DNA from 2 places in the Microbispora rosea genome. Region 1 is predicted to be linked to the other one. Evidence: riboswitches for the same ligand, from Rfam matches in the RefSeq annotation. Region 1 holds a riboswitch; the other holds the start of a gene.

The links. Region 1 has a riboswitch for thiamine pyrophosphate ahead of ACIBK1_RS03505 (purine-cytosine permease family protein). Riboswitches for the same ligand answer to the same signal wherever they lie in the genome.
Region 2: another riboswitch for thiamine pyrophosphate. It lies ahead of thiO (glycine oxidase ThiO); the one in region 1 lies ahead of ACIBK1_RS03505 (purine-cytosine permease family protein).

The regions. Positions count from the first base shown of each region.
Region 1 is NZ_JBITJO010000001.1:727,104-735,909, forward strand. It holds gene ACIBK1_RS03480 (LCP family protein) at 1-393, shown strand, start outside; gene ACIBK1_RS03485 (GOLPH3/VPS74 family protein) at 464-1,114, opposite strand; gene ACIBK1_RS03490 (TenA family protein) at 1,158-1,763, shown strand; gene ACIBK1_RS03495 (Fpg/Nei family DNA glycosylase) at 1,787-2,665, shown strand; gene ACIBK1_RS03500 (rhodanese-like domain-containing protein) at 2,758-3,081, shown strand; TPP riboswitch at 3,137-3,254, shown strand; gene ACIBK1_RS03505 (purine-cytosine permease family protein) at 3,244-4,584, shown strand; gene ACIBK1_RS03510 (TetR/AcrR family transcriptional regulator) at 4,640-5,236, opposite strand; gene ACIBK1_RS03515 (ABC transporter ATP-binding protein) at 5,261-5,986, opposite strand; gene ACIBK1_RS03520 (ABC transporter permease) at 5,983-7,125, opposite strand; gene ACIBK1_RS03525 (methylated-DNA--[protein]-cysteine S-methyltransferase) at 7,485-8,045, opposite strand; gene ACIBK1_RS03530 (PAS domain-containing protein) at 8,387-8,806, shown strand, end outside.
Region 2 is NZ_JBITJO010000006.1:272,368-281,173, forward strand. It holds gene ACIBK1_RS26075 (L,D-transpeptidase family protein) at 1-559, opposite strand, end outside; gene ACIBK1_RS26080 (YbaK/EbsC family protein) at 686-1,162, shown strand; gene ACIBK1_RS26085 (GNAT family N-acetyltransferase) at 1,207-1,785, shown strand; gene metF (methylenetetrahydrofolate reductase [NAD(P)H]) at 1,800-2,729, opposite strand; gene ACIBK1_RS26095 (polyprenyl synthetase family protein) at 2,870-3,937, shown strand; gene thiE (thiamine phosphate synthase) at 3,996-4,649, opposite strand; gene ACIBK1_RS26105 (Rv2175c family DNA-binding protein) at 4,678-5,052, opposite strand; gene ACIBK1_RS26110 (NAD(P)/FAD-dependent oxidoreductase) at 5,096-6,274, opposite strand; gene ACIBK1_RS26115 (dihydrofolate reductase family protein) at 6,436-6,975, opposite strand; TPP riboswitch at 7,086-7,196, shown strand; gene thiO (glycine oxidase ThiO) at 7,185-8,321, shown strand; gene thiS (sulfur carrier protein ThiS) at 8,318-8,518, shown strand; gene ACIBK1_RS26130 (thiazole synthase) at 8,521-8,806, shown strand, end outside.

The sequences.
Region 1 (8,806 bases):
GACATGGACGGCGGCACCGCGCTCGGCTATGTCCGCACCCGGGCCACCGGCGCCATCCCGGACTTCGAGCGCACCCAGCGGCAGCGTCAGTTCTTCTCGGCCGTCGTCCAGAAGGCCGCGAGCCCCGGCACGCTGATCAATCCGTTCACCTCGGTCCCGCTGGCACTGAGCGCGGCCGACTCCGTCGCCGTCGACCCCGGCACCGGCCTGTTCGACCTGCTGTCGGTCGGCATGGCGATGCGCGAGGGGCCGGTCGCCACCGCCGTGCCGATCGGCTCGCTGCCGACGATCGGCGGCCAGGCGGTGGTCAAGTGGGACACCCAGAAGGCGCTGCGCCTGTTCGAGGCGCTCGCCGCCGACAAGCAGGTGCCCAAGGACGTCATCACCAAGTAGGCCGTCGTCCCCGCGTGGGGGCACCGCCGCTCGCGCGGCGCACGACGTGCGCGGCACGAGCGGCAGGGGGTCAGCTCCCGGCGGTGGCGGCGACCGTCGCGGCGGTCGTGGCCGCGGCCACGGCGGCGTGGATCGACGCGATCGTCTTGCGAACGGCCTCAGCGGTCCACTGGCCCTCGGCGATCTCCTTGATCCGGCCCTTCGGCGCGTCGGGGAACGCCTTGCGGTCGAGCTTCGCCGCGTGCATGACCGCGATCAGGACCGCCGTCCGCTCGTCCGGCTCGGCTCCGGCCAGCACGTTATGAACGCGTTCCCGCACGCCCTGCTCGTGGCTCGGGTCGAGCTCGGGATAGCGCGTGGTGGGGAAGATCCCCAGGATCTTGCCCACCTGCTCGCTCAGCACGCCCCGGGCGGCCAGGCGGGTCAGCAGCCGCTTGCGCAGTTTGCTCGCACGGAGCTTGCCCACCCACCAGTCGGCCTTGCGCGGACCGCGCTCCTCGGCGATGCGGGTGAGGGCCGTGTCCAGCTCCTCCTCGCCCACAGGGGTGGGATCGACGGGCACGACCTTCGCGCCGTCGAGGTCCACCCGGCGGCGTACGGTCAGCTCCGCGAGCAGGGCCCCGGCGAGCGCGCAGTCGAGCTCCACCGACCCGATGACCGGCTTGCCGGTGTCTTCCCGGTAGGCCAGGAGCAGCACTTCCTCGGCGATCGTCAGTGTCACGGAGTCGAGCCTAACTCGCGGATTACGGCCACAATGAGCCCTTATGGGAATCTCTGCGGACCTGCATGCCATCGGGCGGCCGATGCTGGACGCCCAGCTCGCGCACCCGACCGTACGCGGCATCGCGGCGGGCGACCTGCCCGAGGCGGTCTTCCGGTCATGGCTGGAGCAGGACTACCTGTTCCTGCTCGACTACGTCCGGGTGTTCTCGCGGCTGGCCTGGCAGGCTCCGGACGCCCACCTCGGCGACCTGGTCGACCTGGCGCACGCGACGTGGCACGACGAGCTCGACCTGCACCGGTCGCTGGCGGCCGGCTTCGGCGCCGACCTCGACGGCGCGGTGAAGGGGCCGGCCTGCGCGGCGTACACCTCGTTCCTGCTGGAGTCGGCGGCGGACTACGGCGCGGGGCTGGCGGCGCTCTACCCCTGCATGTGGGGCTATTCGACGCTCGGCCGGATCCTGGCCGCCGATCCGCCGGCCGAGCCGCGCTACCGCGCCTGGGTGGACACCTACGCCGACCCCGGGTTCGCCGCCCTCGCCGCGCGCATCGCCGTGATGATCGACGAGGCGGCTCCGGACCCGGCGCGCGCCCGGGAGATGTTCGTCCGCGGCATGGAGCACGAACTCGCGTTCTGGGACGTCCCCTGACCGGCCGGGGTTAGTGTGAGGGCATGCCGGAGCTGCCCGAGGTCGAGGCGCTCGCCGAGTTCCTCCGCGAGCACGCCGTCGGCCGTGCCGTCATCGGGGTGGACGTGACCGCCTTCCAGGCGCTCAAGACCGTCGACCCGCCCGTCACCGCGCTCGCCGGGCTGCTCGTCACCGGCGTGGCGCGGCACGGCAAGTTCCTCGACGTCGACTGCGACGGCCTGCACTTCGTCACCCATCTCGCCCGCGGCGGCTGGCTGCGCTGGCGTGACGACCTCACCGGCGCCAAACCGGTGCGGCCGGGCAAGGGCCCGCTCGCGGTCCGGGTGAGGTTGTCGCCGGGCGAGGACGGCCGCGCCCCCGGGTTCGAGCTGACCGAGGCGGGCACGCAGAAGCGCCTGGCCGTCTACGCGGTGCGCGATCCCGAGGACGTTCCCGGCATCGCCGGCCTCGGGCCCGACCCGCTGGCCGAGGACTTCACGCCGGACCTGCTCAAGACGATCGTGGGCGGCAGCCGCGCGCAGATCAAGGGCCTGCTGCGGGACCAGAAGGTGATCGCGGGCATCGGCAACGCCTACTCCGACGAGGTGCTGCACGTCGCGAAGATGTCCCCCTTCAAGATCGCCGGAACGCTGACGGACGGCCAGGTCGCCGACCTGCACGACGCGATCGTGAGCACGTTGCGGGACGCCGTCGAGCGGGCCAGGGGGCTGGCGGCCAAGGACCTCAAGTCGGAGAAGAAGTCGGGCCTGCGCGTGCACGGCCGTACGGGCGAGGCGTGCGAGGTGTGCGGCGACACGATCAGGGAGGTGTCGTTCGCCGACTCGTCGCTGCAGTACTGCCCGACCTGCCAGACCGGCGGCAAGCCGCTGGCCGACCGCCGCATGTCGCGCCTGCTGAAGTAGGCGGGACTGAAAGGGCGCGGTCCGCGGATCACCGTGGGTCACAGCTCGCCGCCTGGGCCCGGGCATCGGTGGCGTGCCGTCACAATGGGCGCATGACATTGCCGGAAATCGCCCCCGACGCGTTGCCCGAGGACGCGTACCTGCTGGACGTGCGCGAGAACGAGGAGTGGGTGGCGGGCCACGCGCCCGGCGCCGTCCACATCCCGCTCGGCGAGCTGCAGACGCGGGCGGACGAGGTGCCGCACGACCGGCCGGTGTACGTGGTCTGCCGGGTCGGCGGCCGGTCGGCGCACGCCGCGATGTGGCTCAACCACATCGGCCGGGACGCCGTGAACGTGGACGGCGGCATGCGGTCCTGGGCCGCCGTCGGGCGCCCGATGGTGAGCGAGACCGGCGAGGCGCCCTACGTGGCGTAGGACGGGGGCGGCGTAGGAAAACGGTCAAAGAAGTGTCATAATCCCAAAGACATCATCAATACCCCGCGGGAGCTCGGGCGTGACCGGGCTGAGAGGGCGGATCGAACTCGTGCCGCCGACCGCATGAACCTGTCCGGATAATGCCGGCGTAGGGAGCGTGTGATGACTTCTGCCGTCGTCGACGACGTGCACGCGGAGGTTCCGCTCACTCTGGACGAGGAAGCCCCGAGGACGCTGGGCCTGCTCGACCAGGGTGCCTTCTGGGCCAACCTCGGCGTCAGCCTCCTCGGCTTCTCGGGCGCGTTGTTCCTGCTCGACCCGCTGGGCGGCAAGCCGCTCACGTTCACCGCGGCGGTGCTCGCCGCCGTCGTCGGCAGCCTGCTCGGGACCGCGATGGTCGGCCTGGCCGCGATCCCCGGCGTACGCACCGGGCGGCCCGCGATGGTGCTGCTGCGTGGCCTGTTCGGGGCCCGGCTCTCGTACATCCCGACCGTGCTGAACATCGTGCAGATGCTCGGCTGGGGCGCCTTCGAGCTGTGGGTCATCGCCAACGGCGCGCAGGCGCTGTTCGGCACGGCGGTGCCGTACGCGGTGTGGGCGGTGGCGGCGGGTGCGTTGACGATCGCGCTGACGATCCGGCCGCTCGGCGCGCTGCGGCTGCTGCGGCGGTACGTCACGGCGGGCGTGGTGATCGCGATGATCTGGCTGTCGATCGCCCTGTTCCGGCAGGGGCCGTCCGTGGGGGGCGGCACCTGGGACGCCTTCGCCCCCGCCGTCGACTACGTCATCGCGCTGTCGGTGTCGTGGGTGCCGATGGCCGCCGACTACGCCAGGCACTCGCGGTCGAGCGGCGCGGCGTTCACCGGCGTGGTCGCCGGATACACGATCGCCCAGGTGGCCTGCCTGGCCCTCGGCATCGCCGCGCTCGCCCTGGTCGGCAACGACGGGGACAAGGTGTGGGACCCGTTCGTGGCCGCCCCTCTCGGGGTCGTGTTCTTCGGCATCCTGGTGCTGCGCGAGGCCGACCAGTCGTTCGCGAACGTCTACTCGACGACCGTGTCGATCCAGAACCTCGCGCCGCGCTGGGACCGCCGGGTGATCTCGGTCGTGATCGGCGTGCTCACCACGCTGATCGCGCTGTTCGCCGACGTGAACTCCTACGGCGCGTTCCTGAGCGTGATCGGGGCGGTGTTCGTGCCGATGTTCGCCGTGCTCGTGGTGGACTACTTCCTGCTCGGCGGGGCCGCCCGGTGGAACACGGCCGAGGACGCCCCCTCGCGCTGGCTCATGGTCGTGCCGTGGATCCTCGGGTTCGCGGCGTACTGGATCGTGACCTCCACCCCGACCGTCGGCTGGTGGGACGGGATCTGGACCGAGGTCCGCCTCGCCCTCGGGTTCGTCCACCAGCCCTGGATGAACGCCGCGCTCGCCGCGTTCCTGGTGGCCGCGCTGGCGACCGTGGCGCTGTCCGTCCCGGCCCGCCGCCTGCGGTCGCGCCGTTGAGTTCATCGAGCCTCACCTGACGCTCCACGAGCCGTTCGAGGGCGCGTCCGGCGGGTCAGGACGGGCGGACGGTCGTGCCCGCGGTGCGCACGAACGGTTCCAGCAGCGCCCGTGCGGACTCCCAGGCGGTCTGCAGGTCGGTGCCGGACTCGATCAGCCGGGACCCGGCGAACACGATGGCGTTGATCATCTCCGCGGTCTCGGGCACCGCGGAGACGCCGAGATCGCGCAGCGCCCGCACGAGCGGCTCCAGGAGCTGCCGGTGCATGGCACGGCTCTGCTCGGCGACCGTGTCGCCCGGCGCGACCTCCGCGAGGACGGTGGCCAGCGCGTGCTCACCCTCGCTGATGAGCTCGAAGTTGGTCAGCACGTAGGCGAGCACGCGGTCGCCGGGGGTCGCGGCGGCGTCCATCGCCGCGGCGACCCCCGCCGACCAGCGGGGGAAGACGTCCTCCACCAGCGCGTTCAGCAGGTCCTCTGAGGACCGGAAGTACTGGTAGAGACTGGGGCGGGCCAGCCCGGCGCGCTCCGCGACCCGGGTCAGCGTCGGCGGCCGGCCGGTCTCCGCGAGGATCTGCCTGGCGGCGTCGAGCAGCGCCCGGTGCTGGGCGGCCCGATGCTCGGCAACGGTAGACGCCCGGATGCGTGGCACCTGCTCCCCTCCACCGTGGTCGGCCTATTCCGACAGTCTCCCATCCACCATCGACAGGACGCGATCGCAGTGGCCGAGCACATCGTGATCGTGGGTGACCATGATCGTCGCGACGGCGGACTCGTGCGTCTCGTGCGCGAGGAGCGTGACGATGTCGTCGCTGCGGGCGCGGTCGAGCGCGGCGGTCGGCTCGTCCACGAGAAGCACAGCCGGACGCGTGACGAGTGCGCGGGCGATGCCCACGCGCTGCCGCTCGCCGCCGGACAACTGGTGGGGACGATGCCCGGCGCGGTGCCCCATGCCCACCCGGTCGAGCAGCTCTCGCGGGTCGTGACCGTCGGCCGGGCGTTTGCCCCCCACGTCGAGCGCGAAGCGGAGCTGGTCGAGCGCGGTGAGGGCCGGGATGAGGTTGCCGGACTGGAAGACGAACCCGATCCGTTCGCGGCGGTGCCGCGCCTTCTCGCGGGTGCTCGCCCGGGTGATGTCGACGCCGTCGAGCAGCACCCGGCCGGTGTCCGGCGTGGTGAGCGCGCCGGCGACGGCGAGCAGGCTCGACTTGCCTGAGCCGGACGGCCCGACGATGGCGACGAACTCGCCGGGCGCCACCCCGAGGTGCACGTCGTCGAGCGCGGTGACCGTGGCGTCCCCGTCGCCGAGGGTCAGGGTGACGCCCTCCACCAGCAGGCCGCCGCGTTCCTGAGCGCCGGACCGGAGCGAGTCCGGGCGCGGGGACGTCGAGCTGGTGGTCATCTTTGCCCTCCCAGGGCTGCGAGCGGGTCGACGCGGACGATGCGGCCCACGGCCGCCACGGCGCCGGCGAGGCCGAGGCCGATGAGGAGCAGGGCGGCGAGGACGATCGGCCCCACCTCCAGCAGGAACGGCATGGGAGTCGTGGTGAGCAGGCTGCCGCCGCCCACCCCGATCAGGAAGCCGACGGCGGTGGACACGGTCAGGATGACGGTCGCCTGGATCAGCGTGTCCCGCATGAGATAGCCGGTCGAGGCGCCCATGGCCCGTATGACGGCGAGCTCGTGTTTGCGCTGGATCGTCCACACAGTGAAGAACGTCCCGACGACGAGCGCGGAGATGGCGTACAGGAAGACCTGGATCAGCGTGAGCGTGGAGGTCTCGGCGGAGTAGCCGGGGGAGGCGTTGAAGGACTCCCCGAGCGTCATGCTCGTGGTGCCCGCCGCGGCGTCGCCGCCGGGCAGGTCGATCCGGTTTCCGTCCCGGGCGCGCAGGGCGATGGCCGTGGCCTCCTCGTATGCCCCGTCACGCACCTCGTCTCCCGGCCCGGCGCCGGCGTGCACCTGCTGCCAGGTGCGCAACGGCAGGTACGCCACGTCGACATGCCCGAAGGTGCGCTGGTCGCCGGTGGTGCCGACGACCTTGAGCCGGGTGCCGAGGCGGTCGACGACGACGGTGTCGCCGATCGCCACGCCCTCGTCCAAGACGGTCTTGCTGACCACGATCCCGTCGGGGTCGCCGAGTCCGGCGCCGTCGGAGACGGAGGGTGCGAGGAAGGAGCCGGGATCGACGCCGAACAGGGCCAGGTCGATCGGCACCTGCGCGCCGGCGGAGGTCGTGGCCTTGGCGTTGACCAGCGTGTTGCCGAACGGCGCGGCGTCGCCAATGTCGTCGCGGCCCTTCCACACCTCGGCCTGGCTCACGTTGACGGTGCTGCGGGAGAAGGCGGAGTCGGTCTTGGTGCCCTCGGCGAAGGCGAACGCGGTGACGGGCAACCGCTTGAGCCCGGAGACGCCGTCGTTGACGAGCCCGGAGGAGAGGCCGGACAGCAGCACGACGAGGATCGCGATGAGGGCGACGACTCCGCCCATCAGGCCGAAGCGTGCGCGGGCGAAGACCAGCTCGCGCCAGGCCAGGAACATGACACTCCTCAGAAGCAGGAATTCAGGGACGACGAGCGCCCCGACTTCCCGACGCGCCGTTGGTAAACATACCAACAGTGCGTCGGGAAGATAGCGTGCGCATGGTCTTGGCCGGCGCCTCTCAAGGTGAGATCGGTCTCGAACGCACCCGCACTGAGCCCCGAGGACCCCGAGGCCCTCGCCGCCCTCGGCGCGCGCTCCTGGACGCCGGCAGCCCGCGCCGCATGCCGCGCCGCATCCTGTGCTGCATCCTGTGCGCGACGACCTCGCCGTACGCGCCGAGCGCACCGTCGGGGCCGCCCGCCGCACCTGACCCTCGGCGGGTGCTCCAGGCGATGCCGGCTCTCGGAACTACCCGGCTAGAGAGCGCCCTCCAGGCGGAGCAGGTGCTCCTTGGCCGCAGGGCCGCCGGCGTACCCGCCGAGCGAGCCGGGACCATCCACCGCCCGGTGGCACGGCAGGAGCAGGCAGACGGGGTTGCCGGCCAGGGCGTTGGCCACCGCGCGGGGCGCCTGCGGCCGCCCGATCCGCTCGGCGATCTCCTGATAGGTGGTGACGCTGCCGTACGGCACGGCCGGCATGAGCTGGATCACCGTACGGCTGAAGCCGGTGACCAGGCGCAGGTCAACGGAAAGGGAGAAGGTGCGCAGCCTGCCCGTGAAGTACGCGTCCAGTTCCCTGCGCAGGGGATCGATGCGGCGCGGGTCGGGCCCGATGAACGAGCCGACGGCGCGGGAGACTCGGGCGAAGACCTCGTGCTCGTCCTCGTAGGTGCAGGCCAGCACGCCGCGCGCGGTCACCGCGAGGACCAGGCGGCCCACCGGCGCGTCCATGGTGCCGAAGGCGACCTCGGGCGGGGTCACGCCGACGTAGCCCGGCGAGGTCACGCGGAGCAGGGCTTCGAGGTCCTCGGTGGACATGGGCGCCCCACTTTCTCTTCTCTGCGTGCAGGCAGCGTATCGGAGCGGTCGCGAGGTGACGGAAAACCCCAAGATCAAAAGGTGAAAGACGGCACGATGGGGACGTGGGTGACAGCAGCGTGGACGGCCGGGCGGCGGACCTCGCCCCCGCGGTCCCGGACGCCGCGGTCCCGGACGCCGTGGGTGCGGACGCCGCGGGTGCGGACGCCGGGGCTCCGGACGTCGCTGCCCTGGGCGACGCGGCTTCCGCCGACGACGGCCATCCGGCTTCCGGCGCCGTTGCCCTGGATGACGCTGCTCTGGATGATGCCGCCCTGGGCGACGCGGCTTTCGGCGACGCGATCCTCGACGACGCCGATGAGGGCCTCGCGCGTGCGGTCCTGGCCGGCTCCCCCGACGCGATCGTCGCGCTCGACCGCGACCTGGCGGTGCTGAACTGGAACGCGGCGGCCGAGCGGCTGTTCGGCTGGCCCGCGTCCGATCTGCTGGGCAGGCGGGCCCCGCTTGTGCCCGACGAGCTGATGGCCGAGCACAACGCCGTGCTCGAACGCGTACGCGCGGGCGGCCGGGTGTCGCTGACCACCAAGCGCCTCCACCGCGACGGGCGGCTGCTCGATCTGCGGGTGGACACGAGCGCGTTGTGCTCGCCGTCCGGCGTCCTGCTGGGCTACGTGAGCGTCTACCACGCCGCCGAGGACGACGACGCCGCGCACGGCAGGATGGTGCGCCGCGCCCGACTGGTGCGGCGGCTGACGGACGTG
Region 2 (8,806 bases), on a different contig from region 1:
TCAGCACCGGCGCGCCACCCCGGTACAGAACCATCACCTGCTTGGTCAGGTTCACCTCGACGCGGGTCGCCTTGCCCCTGGGCACCAGGACCTTGGGCGCCCGGGGGTTCTCCAGCGCCCTCCAGGTGCGGGCGGCGACCGTGCTGGTCGGCGTGATCCCCTGCACCTTCTGGAATGCCCAGACCGCCGTCAGCGTGGCCCCGCCGTATCGGCCGTCGACGCTGCCGGGCACGTACCCGAGCTCCTTGAGCCGGGCCTGCAGCGCCTTCACGGCGGAGCCCTTGACGCCGAGCTTGAGCGTCTTGCCCGGCGCGGTGAACGCCGGATAACCGGTGGCGCGGGCGGGGACAGCCCCTCGCGCCGTGAGCGCCGGGAGCGCCGAGGACGCCGGGAGCGCCGGGAGCGCCGGGAGCGCCGGGAGCGCGGTCCCCGTGGTCACGACCCCCACCGGCACGGCGGTGCGCGCCTGCGCCGTGCCGGCGACGCCGGTGGCCGCGAAGGCCGTCGCGAACGTCGCGGCCCCGACCGCGACGAGCAGTCGCCGTCGACCCCTCATCATGACCAACCCCCTCATAAGCCCGTTTCTCGATCAAAGGACTCACCTTACGGACTGATTGTGAGCCGCGTGATCGTAAGTGGCCATAATCGGCCGCGTATGTCCTGGCAATCCGTTTAGAGTGACCAGGTGGCAGAAAAGTTGCATCCGAACGTCGTCCGGGTTCAGGAGGCCCTGCGGGCTCACGCGGTGACGGGCGAGGTCGTCGTGCTCGACGAGGCCGCGCCGACGGCCGCCACGGCGGCGGCCCAGCTCGGCTGCGAGGTCGGCGCGATCGCCAACAGCCTGATCTTCGACGCGGACGGCGCGCCGCTGCTGGTGCTGACCAGCGGCGCCCACCGCGTGAACACCGATCTGATCGCGCGGCTCGTGGGCGCGGCGAAGGTGCGGCGGGCCACGCCGGAGTTCGTCCGCGAGCACACCGGGCAGCCCATCGGCGGCGTCGCCCCGATCGGGCACCCCGCGCCCGTACGGACGCTGGTGGACACCTGGCTGAGCAAGCACCACGTCGTCTGGGCCGCGGCCGGGCACCCCCACACCGTCTTCCCCGCGTCCTACGACGAGCTGCTGCGCATCACGGGGGGCACGCCCGCAGAGGTGGAGTGACACCTGCCGGACCGGTCCGGCGTCGTTTTGCTAGTGTGCGACGAGTGATCCGACTGCTACGGGTGGGGCCTGACGAGTTCAGGGCTGTGCTGGACACCGTGCTGGACATTTACACGGTCGCCATGCGCCCGCCGTCGGACCAGCTGGCGGGCCGCATGGCGATCATGCGCAACCACGCCACCTACCCCGACTTCGACTGCGTGCTCGCGGAGGACACGCAGACCTCCGCCATCGCCGGCTTCGCGTACGGCTTCCACGGCGGCCAGGGGCAGTGGTGGCACGACGTCGTGCGCGGGGCGCTGCAGGACCGGGCCGGGCCGGTGGTGGCGAACGACTGGTTCGGCGACGCCCTGGAGATCGCCGAGGTCCACGTGCGCCCCGAGCACCAGGGCCGGGGCATCGGCCGGCGGCTGATCCACACGCTGTGCGAGGGCCGCCCGGAGCGTACGGCCGTGCTGTCGACGCACGACGCCCCCACGGTGGCCCGGCACCTCTACCGGGACGTCGGGTTCGCCGACCTGATGACCCGGTTCGTCTTCCCCGGCGGCTACGAGGAGTACGTCATCGCCGGGGTGCGGCTGCCGCTGGCCGGCAGCGAGGCTCGCGAGGCCGCGGAAGGCTGACAGGACAGGCCGGCTCAGCCGGTTGCGGCGGCGGGCACGCTGTGCAGCGCCTGGAACACCTCGCGGGTCGCGCTCGACCGGTTGAAGGTGATGAAGTGGATGCCGGGCGCGCCCTCGTCGAGGAGCTTCTGGCACATCTCGATGGCGTGCTCGAGGCCGACGCGGCGGACCGCGGCCGGGTCGTCGGCGACGGCCGCGAACCGCTCGGCCACCTCCGGCGGGAACGGCGCGCCGGACAGCTGCTCCGACCGGGCGATCGTGCTCATCTGCGTGACGGGCATGATGCCCGGGATGATCGGGGTGTCGCACCCGTGGGCCGCCACGCGGTCGCGCAACCGCAGGTAGTCCTCGGCCCTGAAGAACATCTGTGTGATCGCGTAGTCCGCGCCGGCCCGGCACTTCTGCACGAAATACTTCGTGTCCGACTCGATGGTCGCCGACCTGGGGTGCTTGTACGGGAAGGCCGCCACCCCCACGCAGAAGTCGCCCGCCTGGCGGATCAGCCGCACCAGATCCTCGGCGTACAGGACGCCCTCCGGGTGCTTGACCCACTCGTCCAGGGGGTTGCCGCCGCGCGGATCGCCGCGTACGGCGAGGATGTTGCGCACGCCCGCGTCGGCGAACCTGCCGACGAGGTGGCGCAGCTCGCGGATGGAGTGGTCGACCGCGGTGAAGTGGGCGACGGGGGTCAGCGTCGTCTCGTGCGCCAGCCGTTCGACGATGTCCACCGTGCGGTCCCGGGTCGAGCCGCCGGCGCCATAGGTCACGGAGACGAACGTCGGGCGCAGCGCCTCCAGCTCACGGATCGCCCGCCACAGCTGCCGCTCCCCCTCGTCGGTCTTCGGCGGGAGGAACTCGAACGAGAACGAGCGCTCGCCCGCGGCCAGCAGTTCGCGGACCGTCGGGACGCGATCAGGAAGCCGCGAGGGCAGACCGAGAGCCATACCGGCAAGGGTACAGCGATGGCGGTTTTCGCGACCGTCATGGTCTTGCTATGTGGACATTTGCCCTATCAGAGCGAGTTGGCCCACTTGGAGGGGATCTGCTGATGGGTGTCTGGATCAACCCCGGTTAGTCTCAGAACATGACCGCTTCCGCCGCCTCGCTCGATTCCATCCGTACGGAGGTGGACCTCGCACTCCGGGAGTTCCTCGACCGGCAGCGACCACACTTCAGTGACCCTCATCTGGCCGTCCTGCTGTCCGCCGCGGAGGATTTCCTGGCCGGCGGCAAGAGACTGCGGCCCGCCTTCTGCTACTGGGGCTGGCGCGCCGCCGGAGGAGGCGACGAACCGGGCCTGCGCTTCGCCGCCGCCTCACTGGAGCTCCTGCAGGCCAGCGCGCTCATCCACGACGACGTGATGGACGCGAGCGACGTGCGCCGGGGCATGCCGTCGGCGCACCGCCGGTTCGAACGGATACACGCCGAGGCGGGCTGGCTCGGCTCGGCCCGGCAGTTCGGCGAGGGCTCGGCGGTGCTGCTGGGCAACCTGCTGCTGGTGTGGTCCGGGGAGATGTGGCGCAACAGCGGCCTGGCGCCCGAGGCGATCGCCGTCGCCCAGCCGATGCACGACTACATGCTCACCGAGCTGATGTGCGGGCAGTATCTCGACCTGCTCGAACAGGCGCAGGGGGAGAGCACGTTCGACAGCGCGCTGCGGGTGGCGCTGTACAAGAGCGGCAAATACTCGGTCGAGCAGCCGCTCCGGCTCGGGCTCGTCCTCGCCGCTCAGGCCAACCACGCCTGGATCGACCGGCTCTGCGTGCAGTACGGCCAGCAGGTGGGCATCGCCTTCCAGCTCCGCGACGACATCCTCGGCGTGTTCGGCGACCCGGCGGAGACCGGCAAGCCCGCCGGGGACGACCTTCGCGAGGGCAAGCGGACCGTCCTGATCGCGCGTGCGCTCGCCTCGGCCACCCCCGCCCAGACGGCGGTCGTACGGGACCTGCTCGGCGACCCCGAGCTGGACGCCGACGGGGTCGGGCGGCTGCGCGCGGTGATCGAGGAGACCGGCGCGCTGGCCGCGTGCGAAGGCATGATCAAGCGCTACCTCGACGACGCGCTCCACGCCCTCGGCCAGGCGCCGATCGAGGAGGAGGCCCGCACGGCACTGGCCGCCCTGGCCGTGGCCGCCACGTCGCGCCGCACCTGAGGCGCGCGGCCCGCCGTAGCCGACGCGTGTTCCGCCGTACCCGACGCGAGCTTCCTGCTCAGAGCGGGACGGCGGACAGCCGGGCCTTGAGCGCGGCGGCGGCGGCGCCCGGATCGTCGGCCTCGGTGATCGCCCGGACGACCACGGCGCGGCGCACGCCGCGCGCCATCACCTCGTCGAGGTTGCCCAGGTCGATGCCGCCGATGCCGAACCACGGCCGGTCGGCGCCCAGGCCCGCGGCATGCTCCAGCAGCGCGGGGCCGGGCGCCGGGCGGCCGGGCTTGGTGGGCGTGGGCCAGATCGGCCCGCAGCAGAAGTAGTCCACGCCCGGCTCCACGGCGGCGGCCGACGCCTCGGCCGCCGAGTGCGTGGACCTGCCGATGAGGACATCGGGACCGAGGATCTCCCGCGCCACCGGGACCGGGAGGTCGTCCTGGCCGAGGTGCAGGATGTCGGGCCGGGCGGCGTAGGCCACATCCGCCCGGTCGTTGACCGCCAGCAGCGCACCGTGCCTGTCGCAGGCCGCGCGGAAGACCTCGAGCAGGTCCAGCTCCTCGCGCGCCTCCAGGCCCTTCTCCCTGAGCTGCACGATGTCCACCCCGCCGGACAGGACCGCGTCGAGGAATTTCTCCAGGTCGCCGCGGTCCCTCCTGCCGTCAGTGCAGAGGTAGAGCCTGGCCTGCGCGAGCCGCTTTCGCCGGATGTCGTCCACCCGACCACAATGCCATGCGGCGGCGGGGTCAGAAGCCGAGGGCCTGGGCCCTGCGCTTGACCTCGGTGTGCCGGCCCTTCACGATCGCGTCGATCGGGGCCCCGGGCAGCGAGTCGTCCGGGGTGAACAACCACCGGATCGACTCCACCTCGTCGTACCCGGCGTCGGACAGGACGGTGAGCGTGCCGGGCAGGCCCTTGAGCACCTCGCCGTCCACGATGAACACCGCCGGGATCTGCGGCTCGCCGCCACCCCGCCGGACGCCGACGAGCTTCTTGTCCTTGAGGAGCTGCTTGGCGCGGCCGACGTTGAGTCCCAGCTTCTTGGCGGCCTCCGAGAGGGGGAGCCACTCCCCTACCAGTTGGTCGGTCTCCCGGTCGATCTGCGCAACAGTAAGCGTCACGGAACCACCATTACCACATACGCGCTGCCGGGAAACACCTTGATTAGGCCATAATGCAGTCGCGTAGCGGCCGGGCCGGATCCACCACCCGCAGAGGATCGAGCCGCTGACCGCCCTCGACGATCTTCCGGCCCTGCACCACGTCGCGCGGCCGGTCGACGGTGAGCACCGCGGCGAGCCGGTCGTCCGCCGTCAGCCAGCACACCGCCCACTTCGCGTCCCTGCGCGGGTCGCCGCGCAGCACCATGCGGTCGCCGGCCTCCCGGTGACCGGCGAACTGCACCATGTGACCGAACTGCTCGGACCAGAAGTACGGCACGGGGTCATAGACCGCCTCCCCGCCCAGCAGGGTGGCGGCGGCCACGTCGGGGGCCTGGAGCGCGGTGTCCCAGTGCTCGACGCGCAGCCGGGAGCCGAACCTGCGCGACCACCAGCTCGCGCAGTCGCCCACCGCGACCACGTTGGGCAGCGACGTGCGCAGGTGCTCGTCGACCACCACCCCGTCGTCGACGCGGACCGCCGACCCCTTCAGCCAGTCGACGGCGGGGCGCACCCCGACGCCGGTGACGACCACGTCGGCCGGGACCCGGGCGCCGGACATGAGCGTCAGGCCGTCGGGGTCCACGGTGCCGACCAGCGCCCCGAGGCGCAGCTCGACGCCCGCCTGCGCGTACCAGCCGGTGGTGTGGCTGCCCACGGCGGGCCCGAGGGCCACGGCGAGCGGGCTCTCCCCCGCTTCCACGACGGTCACCGCGCAACCGGCCCTGGCCGCCGCGGTCGCGACCTCCGCGCCGATCCAGCCGGCCCCGACGACGGCCACGCGGGCGCCGGGGACCAGCCGCTCGCGCAGCGCGAGCGCGTCCTCGATCGTGCGCAGCACGTGCTGACGGCCCTCCCCGCGCAGGCGGATCGGCGTGGCGCCGGTGGCGATGACCAGGCCGTCGTATTCCAGCTCGCCCTCGGTCGTCTCCAGCACGCCGTCGCGCAGGCCCTTGGCCGCCGTGCCGAGACACAGCCGTACGTCGAGGGCGTCGAGGTCGGAGTCGACGACAGTGGAGTCGGTCTCTCCGAGCAGCACCGCCTTCGACAGCGGCGGCCGGTCATAGGGGCGATGGTGTTCCTCGCCGATGAGCGTGATGCGTCCGGTGAACCCACGGAACCTCAACGCCTCGATGCTTCGCACGCCGGCCAGGCCGGCACCCACCACCACGACGTGATCCACAGCTTGACCATAGATTGTCAACGGGGGCCCTGGCCAACGGGGCCCCCATAACGAGTTGGGTAATTGACGCGCACTTCCACGGGGGCCCGCATTGTGAGCCCCGCGCCTTTCACCGCGTCTTCCCACCGCGCGTTCTCACATCGCGTTGTCACATCGCGTTCTCACCGGAGCACGCGCAGCCGGATGTTCGTCGCGTGCGGCACATGCGAGACGCAGGTCCGTTCGAGCCGGACCCGGGCCCCGCCGGGGCGGGAGAACAGCCGGACGCCGTCGCCGAGCATCACGGGCGCCACGCACACGAATATCTCGTCGAGCAGGCCCGCGTCGAGGCACTGCGCGGCGACGTCGGCGCCGAGCACGTTGACATACCTGTCCCCGGCGGCCGCCCTGGCCGCCTCGACGGCGGCGCCGAGGTCCGTCACGAAGGTCACGCCGGGCACCGGCGCGGCCGGGACATCGTGGGTGAGCACGATCTGCGGCCCGCTCCACGCGCCGCCGAACGCGCCCTCCTTCGGGGTGCCGCGGTTCGGGTCGTCGCCCCGGAAGGTGCGGTTGCCGACGAGCAGCGCGCCGATGTCGCCGACGAGCCCGTCCGCGTCCGGATTGGGCCCGAGATATTCGGTCAGCCAGGACATGTCGCCGCCCGGCCCGGCGATGAAGCCGTCCAGGGACATGGTGGCCGAATACAGCATCGTGGCCATGAGGTGCCTCCGCAGAGTCGTTGAACGTCCGGTCTCCTATGACGGCGGCCGGCCCCCGTACTCATCGGTCCGGCGATCGCCCGTTATAGGCGGCGTACTACCCTTATGGGGGTAAGACGCGCGGGAGCCCGGCGGACCGGGCTGAGAGGAGAGCGTGAGGCTCTCGACCGCCCCGACCTGATCCGGGTAATGCCGGCGAAGGGAGCGCTGTGTCCCGCACACCGCCATCCGGCGTCCAGTCCGGCTACGACGTCGTGATCGTGGGCGGCGGGGTGGCGGGCCTGGCCGCGGCCTGGCGCACCGCCCGGCGCGGCCTGTCGGCGGCGGTGATCGACCCCTCGCCCGGAGGCGGGGCCACCCACGCGTCGGCGGGGATGCTCGCGCCGGTCAGCGAGGTGACCTACACGGAGGAGCCCCTGCTGCGGCTCGGTCTCGCGTCGCTGGCGGCCTGGCCGGCGTTCCGGGCGGAGCTTGAGGACGAGACCGGCGCCGACCTCGACTACCGGACCGAGGGCACGCTGGATGTCGCCCGCGGCGCGGACGACATGGCCGTCCTCGACGACCTCGCGGCCTTCGAGCGGACGCTCGGCCTGCGGGTCGAGCGGCTCACCGGGCGCGAGTGCCGCTCCTTCGAGCCGATGCTCTCCCCCTCCGTACGCGGTGGGCTGCTGGCCCGCGACGACGCCTGGGTCAACCCGCGCAGGGTCGTGCGCGCCCTGCTCACGGCGTTCGAGAAGGCGGGCGGCACGCTCGTGAACGAGCGCGTCGCCGGAATCGACGCCCAGGGGCCGGGCGCCCCCCGCGTACGGCTGGAGTCCGGCGGCGCCGTCACGGCCGGCCAGGTCGTCGTGGCGGCCGGGTCGTGGTCGGCGTCCCTGCTGCCCGGCCTGCCGGTGCGCCCGGTCAAGGGCGAGATCCTCCGGCTGCGCGGGCCACGCGGCTTCCTCACCCGGTGCGTCAGGGGGCTGGTGCACGGCTCCCCCGCCTACCTGGTCCCCCGCGGCGACGGAGAGATCACCCTGGGCGCCACCACCCAGGAGATGGGGTACGACGCGCGGGTCACCGCCGGAGGCGTGTACGAGCTGCTGCGCGACGCCCGCGAACTGGTGCCCGGCATCACCGAGCTCGAACTGGCCGAGACGACGACCGGCTTCCGCCCGGGCACGCCCGACAACCTTCCGCTCATCGGTCCCGCCGGGCCGCCCGGCGTGCTCGCGGCGACCGGGCACGGACGCAACGGGGTGCTGCTGTCCCCGGTCACCGCCGACGCCGTCGCCGCGTTCCTCACCGGCGACGAGGTGCCCCCGGTCGCCCGGTTCTGCGATCCAGGGAGATTCAGCCAATGAAAGTCACGATCAACGGAAGCGCGGCCGAACTGCCGGACGGCGCCACGATCGGCGACGCCGTACGGACCCTCACGGCCCTCACGTCGGGGGTCGCGGTGGCGCTGAACGGCGAAGTCGTGAGCCGGAGCGCCTGGGACTCCACCCAGGTCGCCGACGGCGACGGCGTCGAAGTGCTCACGGCCGTGCAGGGAGGGTGAGCATGACCGACGACGTCCTCGTGCTGGGCGGGGAGAAGTTCACCTCGCGGCTCATCATGGGCACCGGCGGCGCACCGTCGCTGGAGGTGCTCGACCAGGCGCTGGAGGCCTCCGGCACCGAGCTGACGACCGTCGCGATGCGCAGGCTCGACCCGGAGTCCCGCGGTTCGGTGCTCGACCTGCTGCGCGCTCGCGGCATCAGGGTGCTGCCGAACACGGCGGGCTGCTTCACCGCCGGGGAGGCGGTGCTGACCGCCCGCCTGGCCCGCGAGGCGCTGGAGACCGACT